DNA from 2 places in the Actinoallomurus sp. CA-142502 genome. Region 1 is predicted to be linked to the other one. Evidence: riboswitches for the same ligand, from Rfam matches in the RefSeq annotation. Region 1 holds a riboswitch; the other holds the start of a gene.
The links. Region 1 has a riboswitch for glycine ahead of gcvP (aminomethyl-transferring glycine dehydrogenase). Riboswitches for the same ligand answer to the same signal wherever they lie in the genome.
Positions count from the first base shown of each region.

Region 2: linked by a shared signal. The riboswitch ahead of gcvT (glycine cleavage system aminomethyltransferase GcvT) and the one ahead of gcvP (aminomethyl-transferring glycine dehydrogenase) in region 1 are both predicted to bind glycine.

Region 1 is NZ_JBNJMY010000001.1:5,805,598-5,815,251, reverse strand. It holds gene ACQEV1_RS27725 (MerR family transcriptional regulator) at 1,335-1,928, shown strand; gene ACQEV1_RS27720 (lysylphosphatidylglycerol synthase transmembrane domain-containing protein) at 1,959-4,334, opposite strand; gene ACQEV1_RS27715 (TetR/AcrR family transcriptional regulator) at 4,514-5,308, opposite strand; gene ACQEV1_RS27710 (ATP-binding cassette domain-containing protein) at 5,418-6,380, shown strand; gene ACQEV1_RS27705 (ABC transporter permease) at 6,380-7,213, shown strand; glycine riboswitch at 7,283-7,380, shown strand; glycine riboswitch at 7,382-7,492, shown strand; gene gcvP (aminomethyl-transferring glycine dehydrogenase) at 7,550-9,654, shown strand, end outside.
Region 2 is NZ_JBNJMY010000001.1:9,593,424-9,603,077, reverse strand. It holds gene ACQEV1_RS44890 (RNA polymerase sigma factor) at 1-1,054, opposite strand, end outside; gene ACQEV1_RS44885 (YciI family protein) at 1,051-1,458, opposite strand; gene ACQEV1_RS44880 (VOC family protein) at 1,562-1,987, opposite strand; gene ACQEV1_RS44875 (L-serine ammonia-lyase) at 2,107-3,480, opposite strand; gene lipA (lipoyl synthase) at 3,483-4,418, opposite strand; gene glyA (serine hydroxymethyltransferase) at 4,425-5,681, opposite strand; gene gcvH (glycine cleavage system protein GcvH) at 5,683-6,066, opposite strand; gene gcvT (glycine cleavage system aminomethyltransferase GcvT) at 6,063-7,166, opposite strand; glycine riboswitch at 7,238-7,324, opposite strand; glycine riboswitch at 7,326-7,423, opposite strand; gene ACQEV1_RS44850 (PadR family transcriptional regulator) at 7,548-8,072, shown strand; gene ACQEV1_RS44845 (ABC transporter ATP-binding protein) at 8,069-8,746, shown strand; gene ACQEV1_RS44840 (FtsX-like permease family protein) at 8,743-9,654, shown strand, end outside.

The sequences.
Region 1 (9,654 bases):
GCGGACGTTCACGTCGTTCCGGGCAGGAGCCTGCGAACCGGGAACCACCAGGGCGCCGAGCCGGCGCGAGCCGAGCCGCCTGTGCGACCTTGATCCGTCATCGCTCACGCGCTGGTCGTGTCCGGTGGACGGGCGGCGCGGGGCGCCAGGGGAGCGGAGGCGCCCGTGCAGGCCCGCCGTCGTGGGGAAGAGGCGGACGGTCGTCCTCCGGGCGGAAGCTCCCGTGCTGCCCGCCGACACCTGGAACCAGGCGGTGCCTGGGCTTCGTGCGGGTTGAACCGGACGTGCGACCTTGATCCGTCATCGGTCATGTTCTGGTCGTAGCCGGTGAGCGGGCGTGTACGGGTCGCCACGAGTCCCGAGGCGAGCGGCAGCGATAAGGGCCGAGGCGTCCGTCTTGGCCCGCTGCCGCCCGAGATCAGCAGACACCCGCACCGCGGGCGGAGGCCTCCTGCCCCCCCCGTTCACGCGTCAAGCCATGCGGCGTCGACCGCCGCCTGGTCGGCAACGGCGGCGGCGAGGGGCTTGGACGGCGCGGGTCGCCGCGGACACCGTGGCGCCGCGTCGGTGTCCGTCCCGCCTCGCCATTGAGGGGGGGCCAGCGAACGTTCGCGCCGCAGGCGGAAGCCTCCCGCACCGGCCACTGACGCGTGAAGCCGGCAGGGGCCCGTACTCGGCGCGACCTCGATCCGTCCATCGGTCCGTAACCCCTGGACGGGCGGCAGCGGCCGCCGCGCTGCGGGCGGAGGTCTCCGTCCTCACCGGCCTTCCGCGCGGGACCGGCAGACGGCCGGGCCCCGGTCAAAAGCCTCCGTGCCGCCCGCCGACGCCCGGAACCCCGCCGAGGCTCACGCTCCGAGCGCTCGATGCCTCAGCCTCCGCCAGGTGATACACCCGCCCTCCCTGGGGGTTCCATCCCACTCCGATTGTCCAGCGCCCGATTCCGCCGGGGCAAGGCGCTCCGGCGGCTGTGGACAACCGACCGCACCGGCCTGCTCCGGTCACGCTGGACGCCTCGGCTCGGCGATTACCCGGCTGACCTGGGGTGAGTTCCGGTCACGGCTGTGGAAAGCGCCGATGCCGGAGGGTTTCCTTTCCGCGGTCCAGGGGCATAGCCTCGTCACCAAGGCCGGTGGTACGTGGTCAGATGCCCCAAAGACAGCGACTGCGGTGATTTGGAGACGTCGTAACGGTTTGCAGTCGCGTGCGACGCGCCGAGGGCGAACGTTGACCCTCGTCTGGCCGCGACCTACCGTGCTGCTTGAACACCTGCGGTGTAATTCCGTCAAACCCCCTTGGTGGATCACTGCGGGATGATAGAGCCGGAGGTCCGCGTGGCGGCAAGCAGCGGCGAGGGCAAGGCGGCCCGCGACAGGCGTGATGCCTCTCAACGCGCCGGAGAGCAGGGACTCCTGTTCGGTGGTGCGGTGTCGCCTCTTCCCGATGACGTCGGATACCGCGGTCCGACCGCGTGCGCCGCCGCGGGCATCACCTATCGTCAGCTCGACTACTGGGCGCGCACGGAGCTCGTGGAGCCGAGCGTACGGTCCGCGCACGGGTCGGGTTCGCAGCGTCTCTACAGCTTCCGCGACATCCTGGTGCTCAAAGTCGTCAAGCGGCTGCTCGACACCGGAGTGTCACTCCAGCAGATACGCACGGCCGTCGAGCACCTGCGAAACCGCGGCGTCGAGGACCTCGCGCAGATCACGTTGATGAGCGACGGCGTCAGCGTCTACGAGTGCACCTCGCCCGACGAGGTCGTCGATCTCCTCCAGGGCGGCCAAGGGGTCTTCGGCATCGCCCTGGGCCGCGTCTGGCAGGAGGTGGAGGCCGGCCTGGCGGAGCTCCCCGCCGAACGGGCCCACAGCGACCACGACGCGCCGGGCGACGAGCTGGCGCACCGCCGCCGCGTCCGCCGCACAGGCTGACCCGCGCGAAAGCCGTACGCGCCGACCCCCTCAGATCGCCTCGGCGCGCTGCAGATGGGTGAAGGCGGCCCACCCGGGCAGCACCGGCAGCCAGAAGGTCAGCAGCCGGAACATCAGCACCGCGGACGTCGCCGTACCCGCCGGCAGACCGGCCAGCGTCAGGCCCAGTGACAGCGCACCCTCCACCGCCCCCAGCCCGCCCGGCGTCGGCGCCGCCGAGCCCAGCGCGTTGCCCGTCAGGAACACCACGGCGACCGTCGTGAAACCCATCGACCCGCCGAACGCCCGGATCGAGGCGTCCAGACACACGACGAACGCCACGGTCAGCAGCAGCGTGCCGCCCATGCCGGTGGCGATCTTCTTCGGCGACTGCAGCACGTCCAGGAGCCGTGGCACGACCCCGGAGAACAGCGACCGCGTCCGGGACGTCACGAGGCGGCGCAGCGGACCGATCGAGAAGACGACGACCGCCAGGACGGCCGCCGCGAGCAGCGCGATGATGATCGCCCGGGAGGGCGGAAGCGAGGGCCCGGTGCCGCCGCTGCCCGTGACGTACCCGAACAGCAGGATCAGCAGCACGTGACAGGCCATCCCGGTGAGCTGGGAGGCGCCGACGCTGGCCGCCGCCTGTCCCGCCGGGACGCCGGACTTCTGCAGGTAACGCGTGTTCACCGCGATGCCGCCGACCGCGGCGGGCGCCACCAGCTTGACGAATGAGGCCGCGAGCTGGACCAGCACCGTGCGCCACAGCCGCAGCCGCTCCGGCACGAACCCGAGCAGCATGAACGCCGCCGCGAGGTAGCTGAGCGCCGAGGCCGCCAGCCCGACGCCGAACCAGCGCCAGTCCGCGTTCGAGAGCAGCCCCGGGACGTCGACGTTGCCGAGCTGGGACAGCAGGATGTACGCGCCGACCATCCCGGCGATCACGCTGATCAGCGTGCGAGGGCTGAACCGGTCGAGCTGCGCCGGCTCGGCGGCGATCTCCGGGCGGAGCACGCGGATCTGTTCCCGCAGGGCGCTGAGCGACAGCTTGTCGCGGCGCAGGGCGGTCCGCGTGCTCCGAGCGAGCACCACCTTCTGCAGCAGCGGCACCACGGCGGCCAGGGATTCGGGGCCGAGCACCGCCGCCGCCGTACGGACCGCGCGCTCCGGGCCGACGCGCAGGGCCACGTCGGTGAGGAGCTGGGCCAGGTCGAGCCGCAGCGCCAGGTCACCGGCGGCCGTCTCCCCGGCGCGCAGGTCGATGAGGTGGGGGCGGCCGTCCGCGGCGACGAGAACGCTCGCGGCGACCAGCCGGCGGTGGGCGAGCCGGTGCCGCTGGAGCACGCCCAGCAGCCGCCAGACGTCACCGAGCAGCGCGTCGGTCAACTCGTCGTCGGGCACCTCCGCCAGGGTGCGCCCGGGCACGTGCTCGTACGCCAGCAGGGCCGCCTCGCTGCCCACCTCCGAGGTGGCCAGGAGCCGCGGCGTGGCCGCGCCGGCCGCCGCCGTGGCGTACGCCATCAGCGACTCCTGTTCCAGCGACCGGCGCAGCGAGCGGATCGTCCGGCGCGGAGTGCCGCCGCGCAGCCGTGCGCGGCGCCACAGCCGGTAGAGCAGCCCGGCGGTCTGCTGGTCGCGGTCGAGCACGGTCACATCGACGCTGCGGCCGTCGGCGAGCGTGACGCCGTAGCGGCGGAACTCGTCGTGGTCGTCGGAGGCCCGCGCGGCGCGGACCGGCTCCAGGCCCACCCGTCGCAGCGCCGTCATCACCGCGCGGCCCGGCGGCCGCGTGTTGGGCGAACCGGCCGCGTACAGGGTGCCGTACCCGACGGCGCGCCCGATGAGGTACGTCGTGACGAGGGCGAGCGGCGTGATGGCGCCGGCGGTGAGCGAGGCGATGGCGTCCAGGCCGACGACCGTCCAGGTCACGGCCTGCCAGCGCGTACGGCCGGACAGCCGTACGGCGGTGACGTAGGCGATGACCGGCGTGATGTCGATGTGGGCGGGGCCGGGGAACCAACCGCCGTGCCGCTTCCACGTGAGGTACCAGGCGAGGTCGCGCATGCCGGCGGCGGTGACCCAGGAGTCGATCGTCAGCGACACGCCGAGCGCCAGGACCGCGGCGAGCACGCCGATCGCGACGCGCAGGCCGTCGCGGTGGATGACGCGCTCGACGCCGAAGGCGACCGGGACGGCGAGCACGACGATGCCGGAGGCGAGCCCGGCGAGCGTGAGCAGCAGATGCGGCGCCTGCTCGGTGCCGTGCGTGATGTCGGAGGACAGGCCGCTGGTCGTCTCGCGGGCCACGTGGGCGAGCCCGAGGATCAACGCGATGGCGCCGACGGACACCAGGAACCGGAAGGCGTCGGCGGGCCGCCGGAGGCGCGCCGGCAGCGAGGGCTCCTCGACGGGGGGATCGGTCACCGCGCCGCCCGGGCCTCGGGGGCGCGTCAGCATGTCACCGCCATGTGGCCGGTCGGGGGATTCGTTAGCGGGCACGAGGTGAATCTTCCCAGCCCGGCAGCTCGGTTATCGGCGGGACGTCCCCCTGTGCCGCCCCCGGGGTACGGAAGGGTGCCCTCGCGAGACACGGCGGCAACGGCTCAGATGCCGAGCCGGGCGGAGATACCGTCGAGTACGCAGGTGAGGCCGAACTCGAACTGCCAGTCGGCGTCGTCCTGGTTCGACCCTTCGAGGATGTAGCGGCCCAGCGCCGGATAGCGGCCCGAATCCAGCATCCACCGCACCCACGGCGCGTACGCCAGCCGTACGTCGTCCTCGGACTCCCACCCCTTGCGCTCCAGGACCTCCCGCTGCGCCACCTCGGCGAAGACCGCGCCGCGCGCGAAGGAGGTCACCGCGCCGAACGCCGCCATCATCGTGTCCACGTCGAGGCCGAGACCCTCGATGGAGGTCAGGGCCCGCTCGGTGAGCGCGACGCTGTTGGGGGACAGGGAGGCCGGGACGCGGGCGAAGGCCTGGATCGTCCATGGGTGGCGCAGGCTGAGCGCGCGGAACTGGCGGGCGTACCCGTCGGCGACCTCGCGCCAGCCCCCGTCCGGCAGGTCGATCTCGGCCAGCACCGCGTCGAGCATCAGCTCGTAGACCTCGTCCTTGCCGGTGACGTAGCGGTACAGGCCCATGGTGGCGACGCCCAGGCGTTCGGCGAGGCGCCGCATGGACACGGCGCTCAGCCCCTCGGCGTCGGCGATCTCGACGGCGGCGCGCGCGATCTGCTCATGCGTCAGCGCCGGGCGCGGACCGCGGCCGGGGCCCTCGATGCGCTCCCAGAGCGTCGGCTTCCGGCGGCCCTGCGCCCGCTCCTCCTCGAACTCCGCGATCTTTTCGCGGAAGCGCCGCATCCGCTCGTCGTCCGCGGGGTTCGCCGCGTCAGTCATGCCGCCCTCTCACATCGGCCAACCTATCAGGGCTTGTACGGCGTACGCGGTTACGCGTACGGTGTACCCAGTGAGCGTACGAGGTACGCAGTAGAAGGGAAACGATGAGATGACGAGTTCGGAGCCGGCCATCTGGGCCGAGGGGCTGCGCAAGCGGTTCGGTCCGACCGAGGCCGTACGCGGGGTCGACCTGGAGGTGCCCGAGGGCGGCGTCTTCGGCCTGCTCGGCCCGAACGGCGCCGGCAAGACCACGACCGTGCGGATCCTGTCGACGCTCACGCTGCCCGACGCCGGGCGGGCGCGGGTCGCGGGGTACGACGTGGTCCGCGACGCCGACCAGGTGCGGTACCGCATCGGCCTGGCGGGCCAGCACGCCTCGATGGACGAGAAGCTGAGCGGCCGCGACAACCTGCGGCTCTTCGGGCGCCTGTACCACCTGCCGCCCAGGGTCGCCCGGCGGCGCGCGGACGAGCTGCTGGAGCGGTTCGGCCTCGCCGGGGCCGGCGACCGCCTGGTCAAGACCTACTCCGGCGGAATGCGCCGCCGGATCGACCTGATCTCCAGCCTGATCACCGCGCCGCCGGTGCTCTTCCTGGACGAGCCGACGACCGGCCTGGACCCGCGCAGTCGCGGCGAGATCTGGGACACGATCCGCGAGCTGGTCGCCGACGGCGTGACCGTGCTGCTGACCACGCAGTACCTCGACGAGGCCGATCAGCTCGCCGACCGGGTCGCCGTGGTCGACCGGGGACAGGTGATCGCCTCGGGCACGCCGGACGAGCTGAAGGCCGAGATCGGCAGCCGCATCGACGTCGTCGTCTCCGCCGCGGACGCGTTCGCCGACGCCACCGCCGTGCTCTCCCGGATCGGCGAGCCGGACACCGATCCGGAGTCCCGCCGGGTGAGCGTCCCCGTCTCCGCCGGCTCCGTCACTCTGCCCGCCGTCGTGCGCGAGCTGGACCGCGCTGGCGTCGAGGTCGAGGACGTCGCGCTGAGGCGTCCCACCCTCGACGAGGTGTTCCTCCGCCTGACCGGCCGGGCCGAAGAGACCGCGGAGAAGGTGAGCGCCTGATGGTCCTCCATGCCCCCGTCGCGCCCACCGGACGCCTGGACCGGCTCCGCTGGACCCTCACCGACGGCGTCACCCTGGTGTGGCGCAACCTCGTCCAGCTCAAGAACCAGCCCGGGGAACTCGTCGGCGCGCTGGTCTTCCCGGCCGTCATGGTCGTGCTGTTCGGCTACGTCTTCGGCAGCGCGATCAAGGTTCCCGGCGGCGGGAACTACCGGGAGTACCTCATGCCCGGCCTGTTCGCGATGACATCGATCACCAGCTTCATGACCACGATGCTCGCGGTGGCCACCGACGCCTCCAAGGGCGTCATGGACCGGTTCCGCTCGATGCCGATGGCCCGGTCGGCAGTGCCGTTCGGGCAGGTCGGCGGCGACATCCTGGTCGGTGCCCTCGGCATGGTCATCATGGTCGGCTGCGGCCTGGCCGTCGGCTGGCGCATCCACGACGGGCTGCCGAAGGCGCTCGCGGCGTTCGGCCTGCTGATCCTCCTGCGCTACGCGATCTCCTGGGCGGGAGTGCTCTGCGGCCTGCTGGTGAAGAACGAGGAGACCGCCGACCAGATGGTGCCGCTGGTCTTCCCGGTGTCGATGCTGTCGAACTCCTTCGTGCCGACCGCCGGCATGCCGGCCTGGCTGCGGGTGATCGCCGACTGGAACCCGGTCAGCGCGGCGGTCGCGGCCTGCCGTGGGCTGTTCGGCAACCCCGGCGCTCCGGCCGGCGACGTCGCGCTGCCGCTGCGGCATCCGGTGGCGGCGACGCTGCTCTGGTCCGGCGTGCTACTCGTGATCTTCGTTCCGCTGAGCGTCCGCCGCTTCCGCACCCTGAACCGCTGACCTTTACGGCCCGCACGCCCCATGCTTAACGTCGGGGAAACAACCCTCCGGTAGGGTGGAGATCGCCGTCGAACCCGCGCGGGAGAGATCCCGGTGCAGCCAGTGCCGGGGCGCCGAAGGAGCAAACCTCCCCGGAACCTCTCAGGCAAAAGGACCGCGTGGGCGAGGCACCTCTGGAAAGCGGGAGACCGCGGCCGTTCCATCGGCCGCCGATCCTCACCGAAGGTGCAAGCCGCGTCCGTCGCGGCGAAGCTCTCAGGTCCAGGTGACAGAGGGGGAGACCGGCCACCGGCGTGCCCGGTGGCGTTCGCGCCCCGACTCGCCTGGAGGCTCCCCATGACCGAGGTTCCGTTCGCCGCTCGCCACATCGGACCCTCCCCGGCCGAACGCGCCGCGATGGCCGAGACCGCCGGGTACGACGGCGTCGGCGCGCTCGTCGACGCGGCCGTGCCCGCCCGGATCCGCACCGACCGCCCGCTCGACCTGCCGCCCGCGCTCAGCGAGGTGGAGGCGCTGGCGCGGCTGCGTGAGCTGGCCGCCCGCAACCAGGTGCTCACCTCGATGATCGGCCTCGGCTACCACGGGACGATCACCCCGGGCGTGATCCTGCGCAACGTCCTGGAGAATCCCGGCTGGTACACCGCCTACACGCCGTACCAGCCGGAGATCTCCCAGGGGCGGCTCGAGGCGCTGCTGAACTTCCAGACCATGGTGAGCGACCTGACCGGGCTGCCGGTGGCGAACGCCTCGCTGCTGGACGAGGGCACCGCCGCCGCGGAGGCGATGACGCTGGCGCACCGCGTCGCGCCGCGGGGGAGCGGCGACACCTTCCTCGTCGACGCCGACGTGCTGCCGCAGACCGTCGAGGTGATCCGCACCCGCGCGGTGCCGCTGGGCATCGAGGTCGTCGTCGCCGACACGTCCGGGGGACTGCCGGAGGGCGACTTCTTCGGCGTGCTGCTGCAGTACCCGGGCGCGAGCGGCGCCGTACGCGACCTGTCGGGGCTGACCGAGGCGGCGCACGGGCGCGGCGCCCAGGTCGTGGTCGCCGCCGACCTCCTCGCCCTGACACTGCTCCGGCCGCCGGGGGAGTTCGGCGCCGACATCGCGGTCGGCACGACGCAGCGCTTCGGCGTGCCGTACGGCTTCGGCGGCCCGCACGCCGGCTACATGTCGGTGCGTGACGGCATCCAGCGCCAGCTCCCCGGCCGGCTCGTCGGCGTCTCGCTGGACGCCGACGGCGGGCCGGCGTACCGGCTCGCGCTGCAGACCCGGGAGCAGCACATCCGCCGGGAGAAGGCCACCAGCAACATCTGCACCGCCCAGGTGCTGCTCGCCGTGATGGCGAGCATGTACGCCGTCTACCACGGTCCCGAGGGGCTCACCGCCATCGCCGAGCGGGTGCACGAGCGCGCGACGCTGCTGCGCGGCGGCCTGGGCGCGGTGGGCGTCGAGGTCGTCCACGACGCCTTCTTCGACACCGTGCTCGCCCGGGTTCCCGGCCGCGCCCGCGAGATCGTACGGGCCGCGGCGGAGGACGGCGTCAACCTGCGTCTGGTCGACGACGACCACGTCGGCGTCTCCTGCGACGAGACGACCACCGAGGCCCACGTCGCGACGGTGCTGGGGGCGTTCGGGCGGACGGAGGAGCACACCGGCCTCACCCGGCAGGAGGCGATCCCGCGGGGGCTGCGGCGGGAGAGCGAGTTCCTCACGCACCCGGTGTTCCACGCGCACCGGTCGGAGACGGCGATGCTGCGCTACCTGCGCCGGCTCCAGGACAAGGACATCGCGCTGGACCGCTCGATGATCCCGCTCGGCTCCTGCACGATGAAGCTGAACGCCACCGCCGAGATGGAGCCGATCACCTGGCCGGAGTTCGCGCAGATCCACCCCTTCGCGCCGCTGGAGCAGGCGCGGGGGTACGTCGAGCTGATCGGTGAGCTCGAGTCCTGGCTCGCCGAGATCACCGGGTACGCCAAGGTGTCGGTGCAGCCCAACGCCGGTTCGCAGGGGGAGCTGGCCGGCCTGCTCGCCGTGCACGGCTACCACGCCGCACGCGGAGAGAGCCACCGGAACGTCTGCCTGATCCCGTCCTCGGCGCACGGCACGAACGCCGCCAGCGCGGTGATGGCCGGGATGCGGGTGGTCGTGGTCAAGAGCACCGAGAGCGGCGACATCGACCTCGACGACCTGCACGCCAAGATCGACAAGCACCGCGACGACCTCGCCGCGATCATGGTGACCTACCCCTCGACGCACGGCATCTACGAGGAGACGATCACCGAGGTCTGTGAGAGCGTGCACGCGGCCGGCGGCCAGGTCTACGTCGACGGCGCCAACCTCAACGCCCTCGTCGGGCTGGCGCGCCTCGGGGAGTTCGGCGCCGACGTGTCGCACCTGAACCTCCACAAGACCTTCTGCATCCCGCACGGCGGCGG
Region 2 (9,654 bases), 3.8 Mb from region 1:
AGAGCCGTGCCGCGGTCGCCAGGTCGCCGTCGCGTTCGTGTAGGTACGCCGCGGCGGCGGTGTGGCGGGGCAGGGCGGGGTCGAGCTCGGCCAGGGCGGCCAGGCCGGCCCGTGGGCCGTCGGCCTCGCCCACCGCGACGGCCCGGTTGAGGCGGGCCACCGGGTTGTCGGCGAGGCGTACCAGTTCGTCGTACCACTCGACGATCTGTACCCAGTCGGTCTCTTCGGCCGTCCGGGCGTCGGCGTGCAGCGCGGCGACGGCGGCCTGGGCCTGGAACTCGCCCAGGCGGTCGCGGGCGAGGGCCGCCTGGAGCACGTCGATGCCCTCGCTGATCAGGCGGGTGTTCCACCGGCTGCGGTCCTGTTCGGCGAGGGGGACGAGCCGGCCGTCGGGACCGGTCCGTGCCGGGCGCCGGGCGTGGTGCAGCAGCATGAGTGCGAGCAGGCCGGCGACCTCCTCGTGGTGGGTCCTGGCTGCCAGCCGGCGGGTGAGCCGGATCGCCTCGGCGGCGAGGTCGACGTCGCCGGAGTAGCCTTCGTTGAAGACGAGGTAGAGCACGCGCAGCACCGTGGCGACGTTTCCGGGCTGGTTGAACCGGACGCCTGAGACGGTCCGTTTGGCCCTGCTGATCCGCTGGGCCATGGTCGCCTCCGGCACGAGGTAGGCCTGCGCGATCTGGCGCGTGGTCAGGCCGCCGACCGCGCGCAGCGTGAGCGCGACGGCCGAGGCCGGTGTCAGGGACGGGTGCGCGCACAGGAAGTACAGCCCGAGCGTGTCGTCCACCGCCACGGCCGGGCCGGGTACGGGCTCGGATTCGAGGCGTTCCTCGCGGTGCCGTCGTGAGGTGTCGGCGCGGGCGGCGTCGAGGGCCTTGCGCCAGGCCACGGTGACCAGCCAGCCCTTGGGGTCGCGCGGTGGGTCGTCCGGCCACACGCGTATGGCCTCGACCAGGGCGTCCTGCACGGCGTCCTCGGCCGCCGCGAAGTCGGCTCCGCGACGGACGAGGACACCGATCACCGCGGGCACCAGCTCCCGCAGCAGTGACTCGTTCACTCGGTGGCCGTGGACGCATCGCCCTGGAAGGGGCGCACCTCGAGCCACTCGTGGATCGGCTTGCCACCCGCGCCCGGAGCCGCGGAGAGCTCGCCGGCCAGCTCGAGCGCCCGCTCGTAGGTCTCGACGTCGATCACCATCCAGCCGGCGATCAGGTCCTTGGTCTCGGCGAACGGGCCGTCGGTGACCGGCGGCCGCCCCTCGCCGTCGTAGCGGACGAACGTGCCCTCCGGGGAGAGTGCCTGACTCTCGACGAACTCGCCGGTGCCCTCGATCCGAGTGGCGAAGTCCCGCATGTACTGCATGTGCGCTGAAATCTCCTCCGGCGTCCACTGCTCCATCGGCGTGTCGTTGACCGCTGCCGGTGCGCCACGGTAGTGCTTGAGCAGCAGGTACTTGGCCATGGTGTTCTCCTTGGTGTGGTACGGCCCATGTTCACTCCAGGGACGGAGCCGCGTCCGGGTTCTCGACATCCCACCGCGAGATTCTCCCGGCCGCGACGGGCCGTCAGCCGAGCTGCTCGGCCAGGGCGACGATGATGCCCGCGGGGCCGCGTAGGTAACAGAGCCGGTAGCTGTCCTCGTACTGCGTCACCTCGCCGAGGAGTTCGGCGCCGTGGGCGCGCAGGCGGGCGACGGTGTCGTCGATGTCGTCGACGGCGAACATGACACGATGCAGGCCCAGCGTGTTGGGCGGCGGGTTCTCCGAGCCGGCGCCGATCGCCGCGGGGGTGTGGTACTCCGTCAGCTCCAGCCTGCCGTGGCCGTCGGGGGTCCGCATCATCGCGATGTCGGTGCGGACCCCGTCGAGTCCGACGATGCGGTCGACGACAAGGCCTTCGAGCTGCGCCTTGCCTTCCAGGTTCATACCGAGTTCGGTGAAGAACGCGATCGCGGACTCAAGGTCGTCGACGATGATGGCGACGTTGTCCATCCGCTGAATCGTCATGGTGGTTCTCTCTCTCCGTCGCGCGGCCCGTCCTGGCCACATGTGTACCTGGGACGGAGCCGGCGCGGCGTTCTCGACATCCGAGAACGCGCGGAGTCCTCACCTCAGCACTCGATGACGTTCACGGCGAGGCCGCCGCGCGAGGTCTCCTTGTACTTGTCGAGCATGTCGCGGCCCGTGTCCCTCATCGTCTTCAGCGCCTTGTCCAGCGACACGAAGTGGCGGCCGTCGCCGCGCAGAGCCAATCGGGACGCGCTGATGGCCTTGATCGACGCGACCGCGTTGCGCTCGATGCACGGCACCTGCACCAGCCCGCCCACCGGGTCGCAGGTCAGGCCCAGGTTGTGTTCGATGCCGATCTCGGCGGCGTTCTCCACCTGCTCCGGGGTGCCGCCGAGCACCTCGGTCAGGCCCGCCGCCGCCATCGCGCACGCCGAGCCGACCTCGCCCTGGCAGCCGACCTCCGCGCCGGAGATCGAGGCGTTCTCCTTGATGAGCACGCCGATCGCCCCGGCCGTGAGCAGGAAGCGCACGACGCCCTCGTCGGACGCGCCCGGGACGTACTTGTCGTAGTAGTGCAGGACCGCCGGGACGATGCCCGCCGCGCCGTTGGTCGGGGCGGTGACGATCCGGCCGCCCGCGGCGTTCTCCTCATTGACCGCGAGGGCGAACAGCGTCACCCAGTCCATCGCGTGCAGCGGGTCCGCCTCGGTCTCGGCGAGCAGCTTGCGGTAGAGCAGGTGCGCGCGGCGCCGTACCTTCAGGCCGCCCGGCAGCAGCCCCTCGTTCGTGCAGCCGCGCGTGACGCTTTCCCGCATCACCTGCCACAGCCCGAGCAGGTCCGCGCGGATCGTCTCCTCGTCGCGCCCGAACGCCTTCTCGTTCTCCATCATCAGCGCCGGCACCGACAGCCCGGTCTCCTCCGTCAGTGACAGCAGCGAGGCCCCGGTCGCGAACGGGTACGGCACGACCGTGTCGTCCGGCTTGATGCGGTCGGCGCCGGTCGCGTCCTCGTCCACGACGAAACCGCCGCCGACCGAGTAGTAGACCTTCTCCCGCAGCACCTCGCCCGCGTCGTCGTACGCCGTGAAGCGCATGCCGTTCGGATGGTGCGGCAGCGACTCCTTGCGCTCGAAGACCAGGTCCGAGCCGACGACGAACGGCACCTCGCGCGAGCCGAGCAGGCGGATCGTCCCCTGCGAACGCGCCGATGCCAGCCGCGCCGGAACACCGTCGACGTCGACCGACTCCGGCCGGTCACCCTCCAGGCCCAGGATGACCGCCTTGTCGCTGCCGTGCCCCTTGCCGGTCAGGCCCAGCGAGCCGTACAGCACGGTGCGTACGGACGCGGTCTTCTCCAGCAGGCCGTCGGCGGAGAGGGAACGCGCGAACCGGTGCGCGGCCACCATCGGCCCGCCCGTGTGCGAGCTGGACGGACCGATACCCACCTTGAACAGGTCGAAGACGCTGATCGCCATGACTACTCGGCCACGACGCCGCGAGCCTCCATGGCCTGCTGGTAGAGACGCCCGGCGCGGTAGCTGGAGCGTACGAGCGGCCCGGACATCACCCCCGCGAAGCCGATCTCCTCGGCCTCGGCCTTCAGCTCGACGAACTCCTCCGGCTTGACCCAGCGCTCGACCGGGTGGTGGCGGGGGGTGGGCCGGAGGTACTGCGTGATGGTGAGCAGCTCGCAGCCCGCGTCGTACAGGTCGCGCATCGCCTGCGTGATCTCCTCGCGGGTCTCGCCCATGCCGAGGATGAGATTGGACTTGGTGACCAGCCCGTCCTCACGCGCCTGGGTCAGGACCGACAGCGACCGCTCGTACCGGAAGGCCGGCCGGATCCGCTTGAAGATCCGCGGCACCGTCTCCAGGTTGTGCGCGAGCACCTCAGGCCGGGAGGAGAACACCTCGGCGAGCTGCGACGGCACGGCGTTGAAGTCCGGGATGAGCAGCTCGACGCCGCAGCCGGGCAGCGCGGAGTGGATCTGCCGTACCGTCTCGGCGTACAGCCACGCGCCGCCGTCCGGCAGGTCGTCGCGGGCGACGCCGGTGATCGTGGCGTACCGCAGGCCCATCCGCTCGACCGACTCCGCGACGCGCCGGGGCTCGTCCGGGTCGTACGCGGCGGGCTTGCCCGTGTCGATCTGGCAGAAGTCACACCGGCGCGTGCACTGGTCGCCGCCGATGAGGAAGGTGGCCTCGCGGTCCTCCCAGCACTCGTAGATGTTCGGGCAGCCCGCCTCCTGGCACACGGTGTGCAGGCCCTCGCTGCGCACCAGGTCGGTCAGCTCCCGGTACTGCGGCCCCATCTTCAGCTTGGTCTTGATCCACGGCGGCTTGCGCTCGATCGGGGTCGCGGCGTTGCGCGCCTCGACGCGGAGCAGCTTGCGGCCTTCCGGGGCGATGGTCATCTCATCTCACAAACTGGGATATAGCGGGTGCTGTTCGGCCAGGGCGGTCACCCGGGCCGAAAGCGCTGCCTCGTCGAACGACGGCTGCAGCGCGAGCGCGATGATGTCGGCGACCTCGGCGAAGTCGGCCTCCTGGAAGCCGCGGGTGGCCAGCGCGGGCGTGCCGATCCGCAGCCCGGAGGTCACCATCGGCGGCCGCGGGTCGTTCGGGACGGCGTTGCGGTTGACGGTGATGCCGATGGAGTGCAGCCGGTCCTCGGCGTCGCGGCCGGTCAGCTCCGAGTCGACCAGGTCGACCAGGACCAGGTGCACGTCGGTGCCGCCGGTCAGCACCTTCACGCCCGCCTTGGCGGCGTCCTCGCGCGACAGCCGCGCCGCCAGTGCCTTCGCGCCCTCGACCGTACGGCGCTGGCGCTCGGCGAACTCCTCGGACGCGGCGATCTTCAGGGCCACGGCCTTGGCGGCGATCACGTGCTCCAGCGGCCCGCCCTGCGTGCCCGGGAACACCGCGGAGTTGATCTTCTTGGCGAACTCCTCGCGGCACAGGATGAGGCCGCCGCGGGGCCCGCAGAGGGTCTTGTGCGTCGTGCTCGTGACGACGTCGGCGTGCGGCACCGGCGAGGGGTGCAGCCCGGCGGCGACGAGCCCGGCGAAGTGCGCCATGTCAACCATGAGCAGCGCGCCCGTCTCGTCGGCGATGCGGCGGAACTCGGCGAAGTCGAGCTGCCGCGGGTACGCCGACCAGCCGGCGACGATCATCTTCGGCCGGTGCTCGCGCGCCAGCCGGGCGACCTCGTCCATGTCGACCAGGCCGTCCTCGCCTACGTGGTAGGCGGCGACGTTGAACATCTTGCCCGAGTAGTTGATCTTCATGCCGTGGGTCAGGTGCCCGCCGTGGGCGAGGTCCAGGCCCAGGATGGTGTCGCCCGGCTGGAGCAGCGCGAAGTACACCGCGATGTTGGCCTGCGCCCCCGAGTGGGGCTGCACGTTCGCGTGGTCGGCGCCGAACAGGGCCTTGGCGCGGTCGATCGCGAGCTGCTCGGTGACGTCGACGTACTCACAGCCGCCGTAGTAGCGGCGGCCCGGGTAGCCCTCGGCGTACTTGTTCGTCATCACCGAGCCCTGGGCCTCGAGCACGCCCACCGGGGCGAAGTTCTCCGAGGCGATCATCTCCAGGGTCGACTGCTGGCGGTGCAGCTCCTCGGCGATGGCCGACGCGACCTCTGGGTCGATCTCGGAGAGAGGGGCGTTGGACAGGCTCATCTCACGCCTCCTCGATCAGCTTGGAGTAGGCCGGCGCGTCCAGCAGGTCGGGGCCGTCACCGTCGGTACGGATCTTCAGTAGCCAGCCCTCCCCGTACGGGTCGGTGTTGATCACGGCCGGGTCCTCCTCGACCGCACCGTTCACCGCCACGACCTCCCCCGTCACCGGCGCATAGATGTCACTCACCGACTTGGTCGACTCCGCCTCGCCACAGGGCTCCCCGGCCTCGACCGTGGCGCCCTCCTGCGGCAACGAGACGTACACGATGTCACCGAGGGCGTCGGCGGCATAGGCGGTGATCCCCACAGTCACAACACCGTCGGACGGCTCGGTAATCCACTCATGCTCTTCGGTGTAGGAAAGGGTCTCGGGAACGTTGCTCACGGGGTCCTCCTATAGAAAGGCAGGGCGACCTTGTCGACCGGCTCATGTTTGCCGCGGATGTCCACCGCCAGATCGGTGTCTTCGGTGTGACCCGCGTGGATATAGCCCATGGCGATGGGCTTGCCCAGTGTCGGGGACGGCGCGCCGCTGGTCACGACTCCGCACGGCGTGCCGTCTGATCCCACGATGTCGTACCCGTGCCGGGGCACCCGCCGTCCCCTGGCGACCAGGCCGACGAGGGTGCGCTCCGGCGCCTTGTCGGCGATCGCGGCCAGCGCGGCACGTCCGACGAAGTCGCCCTTGTCGAACTTGACGGTACGGCCGAGGCCCGCGTCGAACGGCGTCGTCTCGGCGGTCAGCTCGTTGCCGTACAGCGGCATCCCGGCCTCCAGGCGCAGCGTGTCGCGCGAGGACAGCCCGCAGGGCCGCAGGTCGTCGCCGCCGGCCTCGGTCAGCGCCGCCCAGGTCGCCACGGCGTCGCCGGCGGAGACGAACAGCTCGAAGCCGTCCTCGCCCGTGTAGCCGGTGCGGGCGATCAGGGCGTCGACGCCGGACACCGCGCCGGGCAGGATCGCGTAGTACTTCAGGTCGCCGAGCGCGGCGTCGGTGAGCTTGCCGAGGATCCCCTGCGCCTTCGGCCCCTGGACCGCGACGAGGGCGTACGCGTCGGAGCGGTCGTCGACGGTGGCCCCGTCGAACTTCTCGGCCCGCGCGGTCAGCTCTGAGCGTACGGTGGCGGCGTTCGCGGCGTTGGCCACGATCAGATAGGTCTCGGCGGCCAGCCGGTAGACGATCAGGTCGTCCAGGACGCCGCCGTCGGCGTCGCAGATCATCGTGTAGCGCGCCCGGCCCACGGCGAGCGCCGAAAGGTGTCCGATGAGGGAGTAGTCGAGCGCCGCCCCGGCCTGCGGGCCGGTCACGAAGATCTCTCCCATGTGGGACAGGTCGAACAGGCCGGCGCTGGTACGGACCGCCTGGTGCTCGGCGGTCTCGCTGCCGTAGCGCAGCGGCATCCGATAACCGGCGAACTCGGTGACGGTGGCGCCGAGGCCCTCGTGGACCTCGTGGAGTGGTGTCTTCTTGGTGTCCGGAACGGACATCGCGGCAGGCTCCTTATCGCGCGGGCGATCCGGGGGTCATATCGTCCCACTGGTTCGCGTGCGGTCTCGGCGCCTCCCCCTCTGTCATCGGCGCCTGAGAGCTTCGCCCGGGGGGCTTGCACCTTCGGCGGGAGCAGTGCTCCGCTTTCCAGAGGTCGCCTGCTCCGCGCGGTCTTCGTCGCCTGAGAGGTTCCGGGGAGGAGTTGCTCCTTCGGCGGCCCGGACTGGCGGTCCGGGCGCTCTCCCGCGCGGGATCAACGGCTGCCGCCAGGCTAGCAGCGCCCGTCGCGCGGCGACAGCCCGCACATCGGCCCACCTGGCCACGCGGATACACGCTGAGTGTATAGACGGCGAGTATACGCGCGACGTACCCTCCGTCTCATGAGCGTTCCCTACGCCCTCCTCGGCCTGCTCGAACGGGAGCCGAGCCACGGGTACGACCTGAAACGCGACTACGACGCGCTGTTCGGCCGGGGCAGGCCGCTGTCCTTCGGCCAGGTCTACGCCACCCTCGGCCGGCTCGCCCGTGCGGGGAAGGTGGTCGTGGGCGAGACCGAGGCCGGCTCGGGCCCCGACCGCAAGCGGTACGTCATCACCGAGACGGGGGCGACCGAGTTCGAGTCCTGGCTCGCCGAGCCGGTCGAGGCCGAGCCGCACCTGCAGACGGTGCTGTTCACGAAGGTCGTGCTCGCGCTGCTGCTCGACCGCGACGCCGAGGCGTACCTCGACGCCCAGCGCGCCGCCCACCTGAAACGCATGCGCGAGCTGACCGAGACCAAGCGGACCGGCGACCTGGTCGACGCGCTGCTCGCCGACCACGGCCTGTTCCACCTGGAGTCCGACCTGCGCTGGATCGACCTCACCGCGGCCCGGCTCGACGCGCTGAAACGCGAGGTCCTGCCGTGACGACTCTCGTGGAGGCGCGCGACGTGACGCTGTCGTTCGGCAGCACGCCCGCGCTGCGGGGCGCGAGCCTGTCGGCCGAGGCCGGCGAGATCCTCGCCGTCATGGGCCCGAGCGGGTCGGGCAAGTCGACCCTGCTGCACTGCCTGGCCGGGATCCTCACGCCGGGTTCCGGCGAGGTCCGGTTCGACGGCCGCCGGGTGGACACCATGGGCGAGGCCGAGCGCAGCGCCCTGCGCCGCGACCGCTTCGGCTTCGTGTTCCAGTTCGGTCAGCTCGTCCCCGAGCTGACCGCCGAGGAGAACGTCGCACTGCCACTGCTGCTCGGCGGCATGCGCCGGGGCGCGGCCGTCCGGCAGGCCCACCCCTGGTTCGAACGGCTCGGCCTGGACGGCCTGGAGCGGCGGCGGTCCGGCGAGCTGTCCGGCGGGCAGGCCCAGCGCGTCGCACTGGCCCGAGGCCTGGTCGCGAGCCCGCGGGTGCTGTTCGCCGACGAACCGACCGGCGCGCTCGACTCGCTCACCGGGGAGCAGGTCATGGAGCTGCTCGTGTCCGCCGCCCGCGAGGAGGGCACCACGGTCATCCTGGTCACCCACGAGCCGCGGGTGGCCGCGTACGCCGACCGCGAGGTCATCGTCCGCGACGGGAGGACCACGTCGATCGGGGTGATCTCGTGATCGGGTTCGGTGTGCGGCTGGCCGTGGCGGGCGGGCGAGAGGCGGCCGTGCGGCTGGTGGTCACGGCGGCCGCCGTCGCGCTGGGAGTCGGGCTGCTGCTGGCGACCTTGGCGGGCGTCAACGCGGTCAACGCGCAGAACGCCCGCTACGCCTGGCTGAACTCCGCGTCCCCCGAGGCCACGGCGGGTGTTCCGCCGTCCCCGGACCCACTGTGGGCCACCCTCGGCTACGAGCGCTACGAGGGCAGGACGATCACCCGGGTCGACGTCGCCGCCACCGGGCCCCGCTCACCCGTTCCACCCGGCATCCCGCGCCCGCCCGGGCCGGGGGAGTACTACGCGTCACCCGCGCTGACCGCGCTGCTGCGCACGGCACCGCCCGGCCGGCTCGGCGACCGCTACCCCGGCCGCCGGATCGGCACGATCGGCCCGGCCGCGCTCCCGTCCCCGGACTCGCTGTACGTCATCGCGGGCGCGAGCGCCGCCGAACTCTCGCGCGCCCCCGGCGCGGCGAAGGTGACCGCCATCGCCACCAGGACGCCCAGCAGCTGTTCGAGCTGCAACGCCGGCACCAACGCGAACGGCATCGACCTCATCCTGTCGGTCACGGCGGCGGCGCTGCTCTTCCCCGTGCTGATCTTCATCGGCACGGTCACCCGGCTCGTCGCCACGCGTCGCGAACAACGCTTCGCCGCCATGCGCCTGGTCGGCGCCACGCCCCGGCAGATCTCCCTGGTCGCGGCCGTCGAGTCCAGCGTCGCGGCGGTCGCGGGCACCGCGGGCGGTTTCGGACTGTTCTTCCTCTTCCGCACGCGCCTGACCGCGCTCCCGCTCACCGGCGAGCGGTTCTACGCCGCCGACCTGTCGCTCAACCCGCTCCAGGTCGCGCTCGCCGCCGTCGGCGTCCCG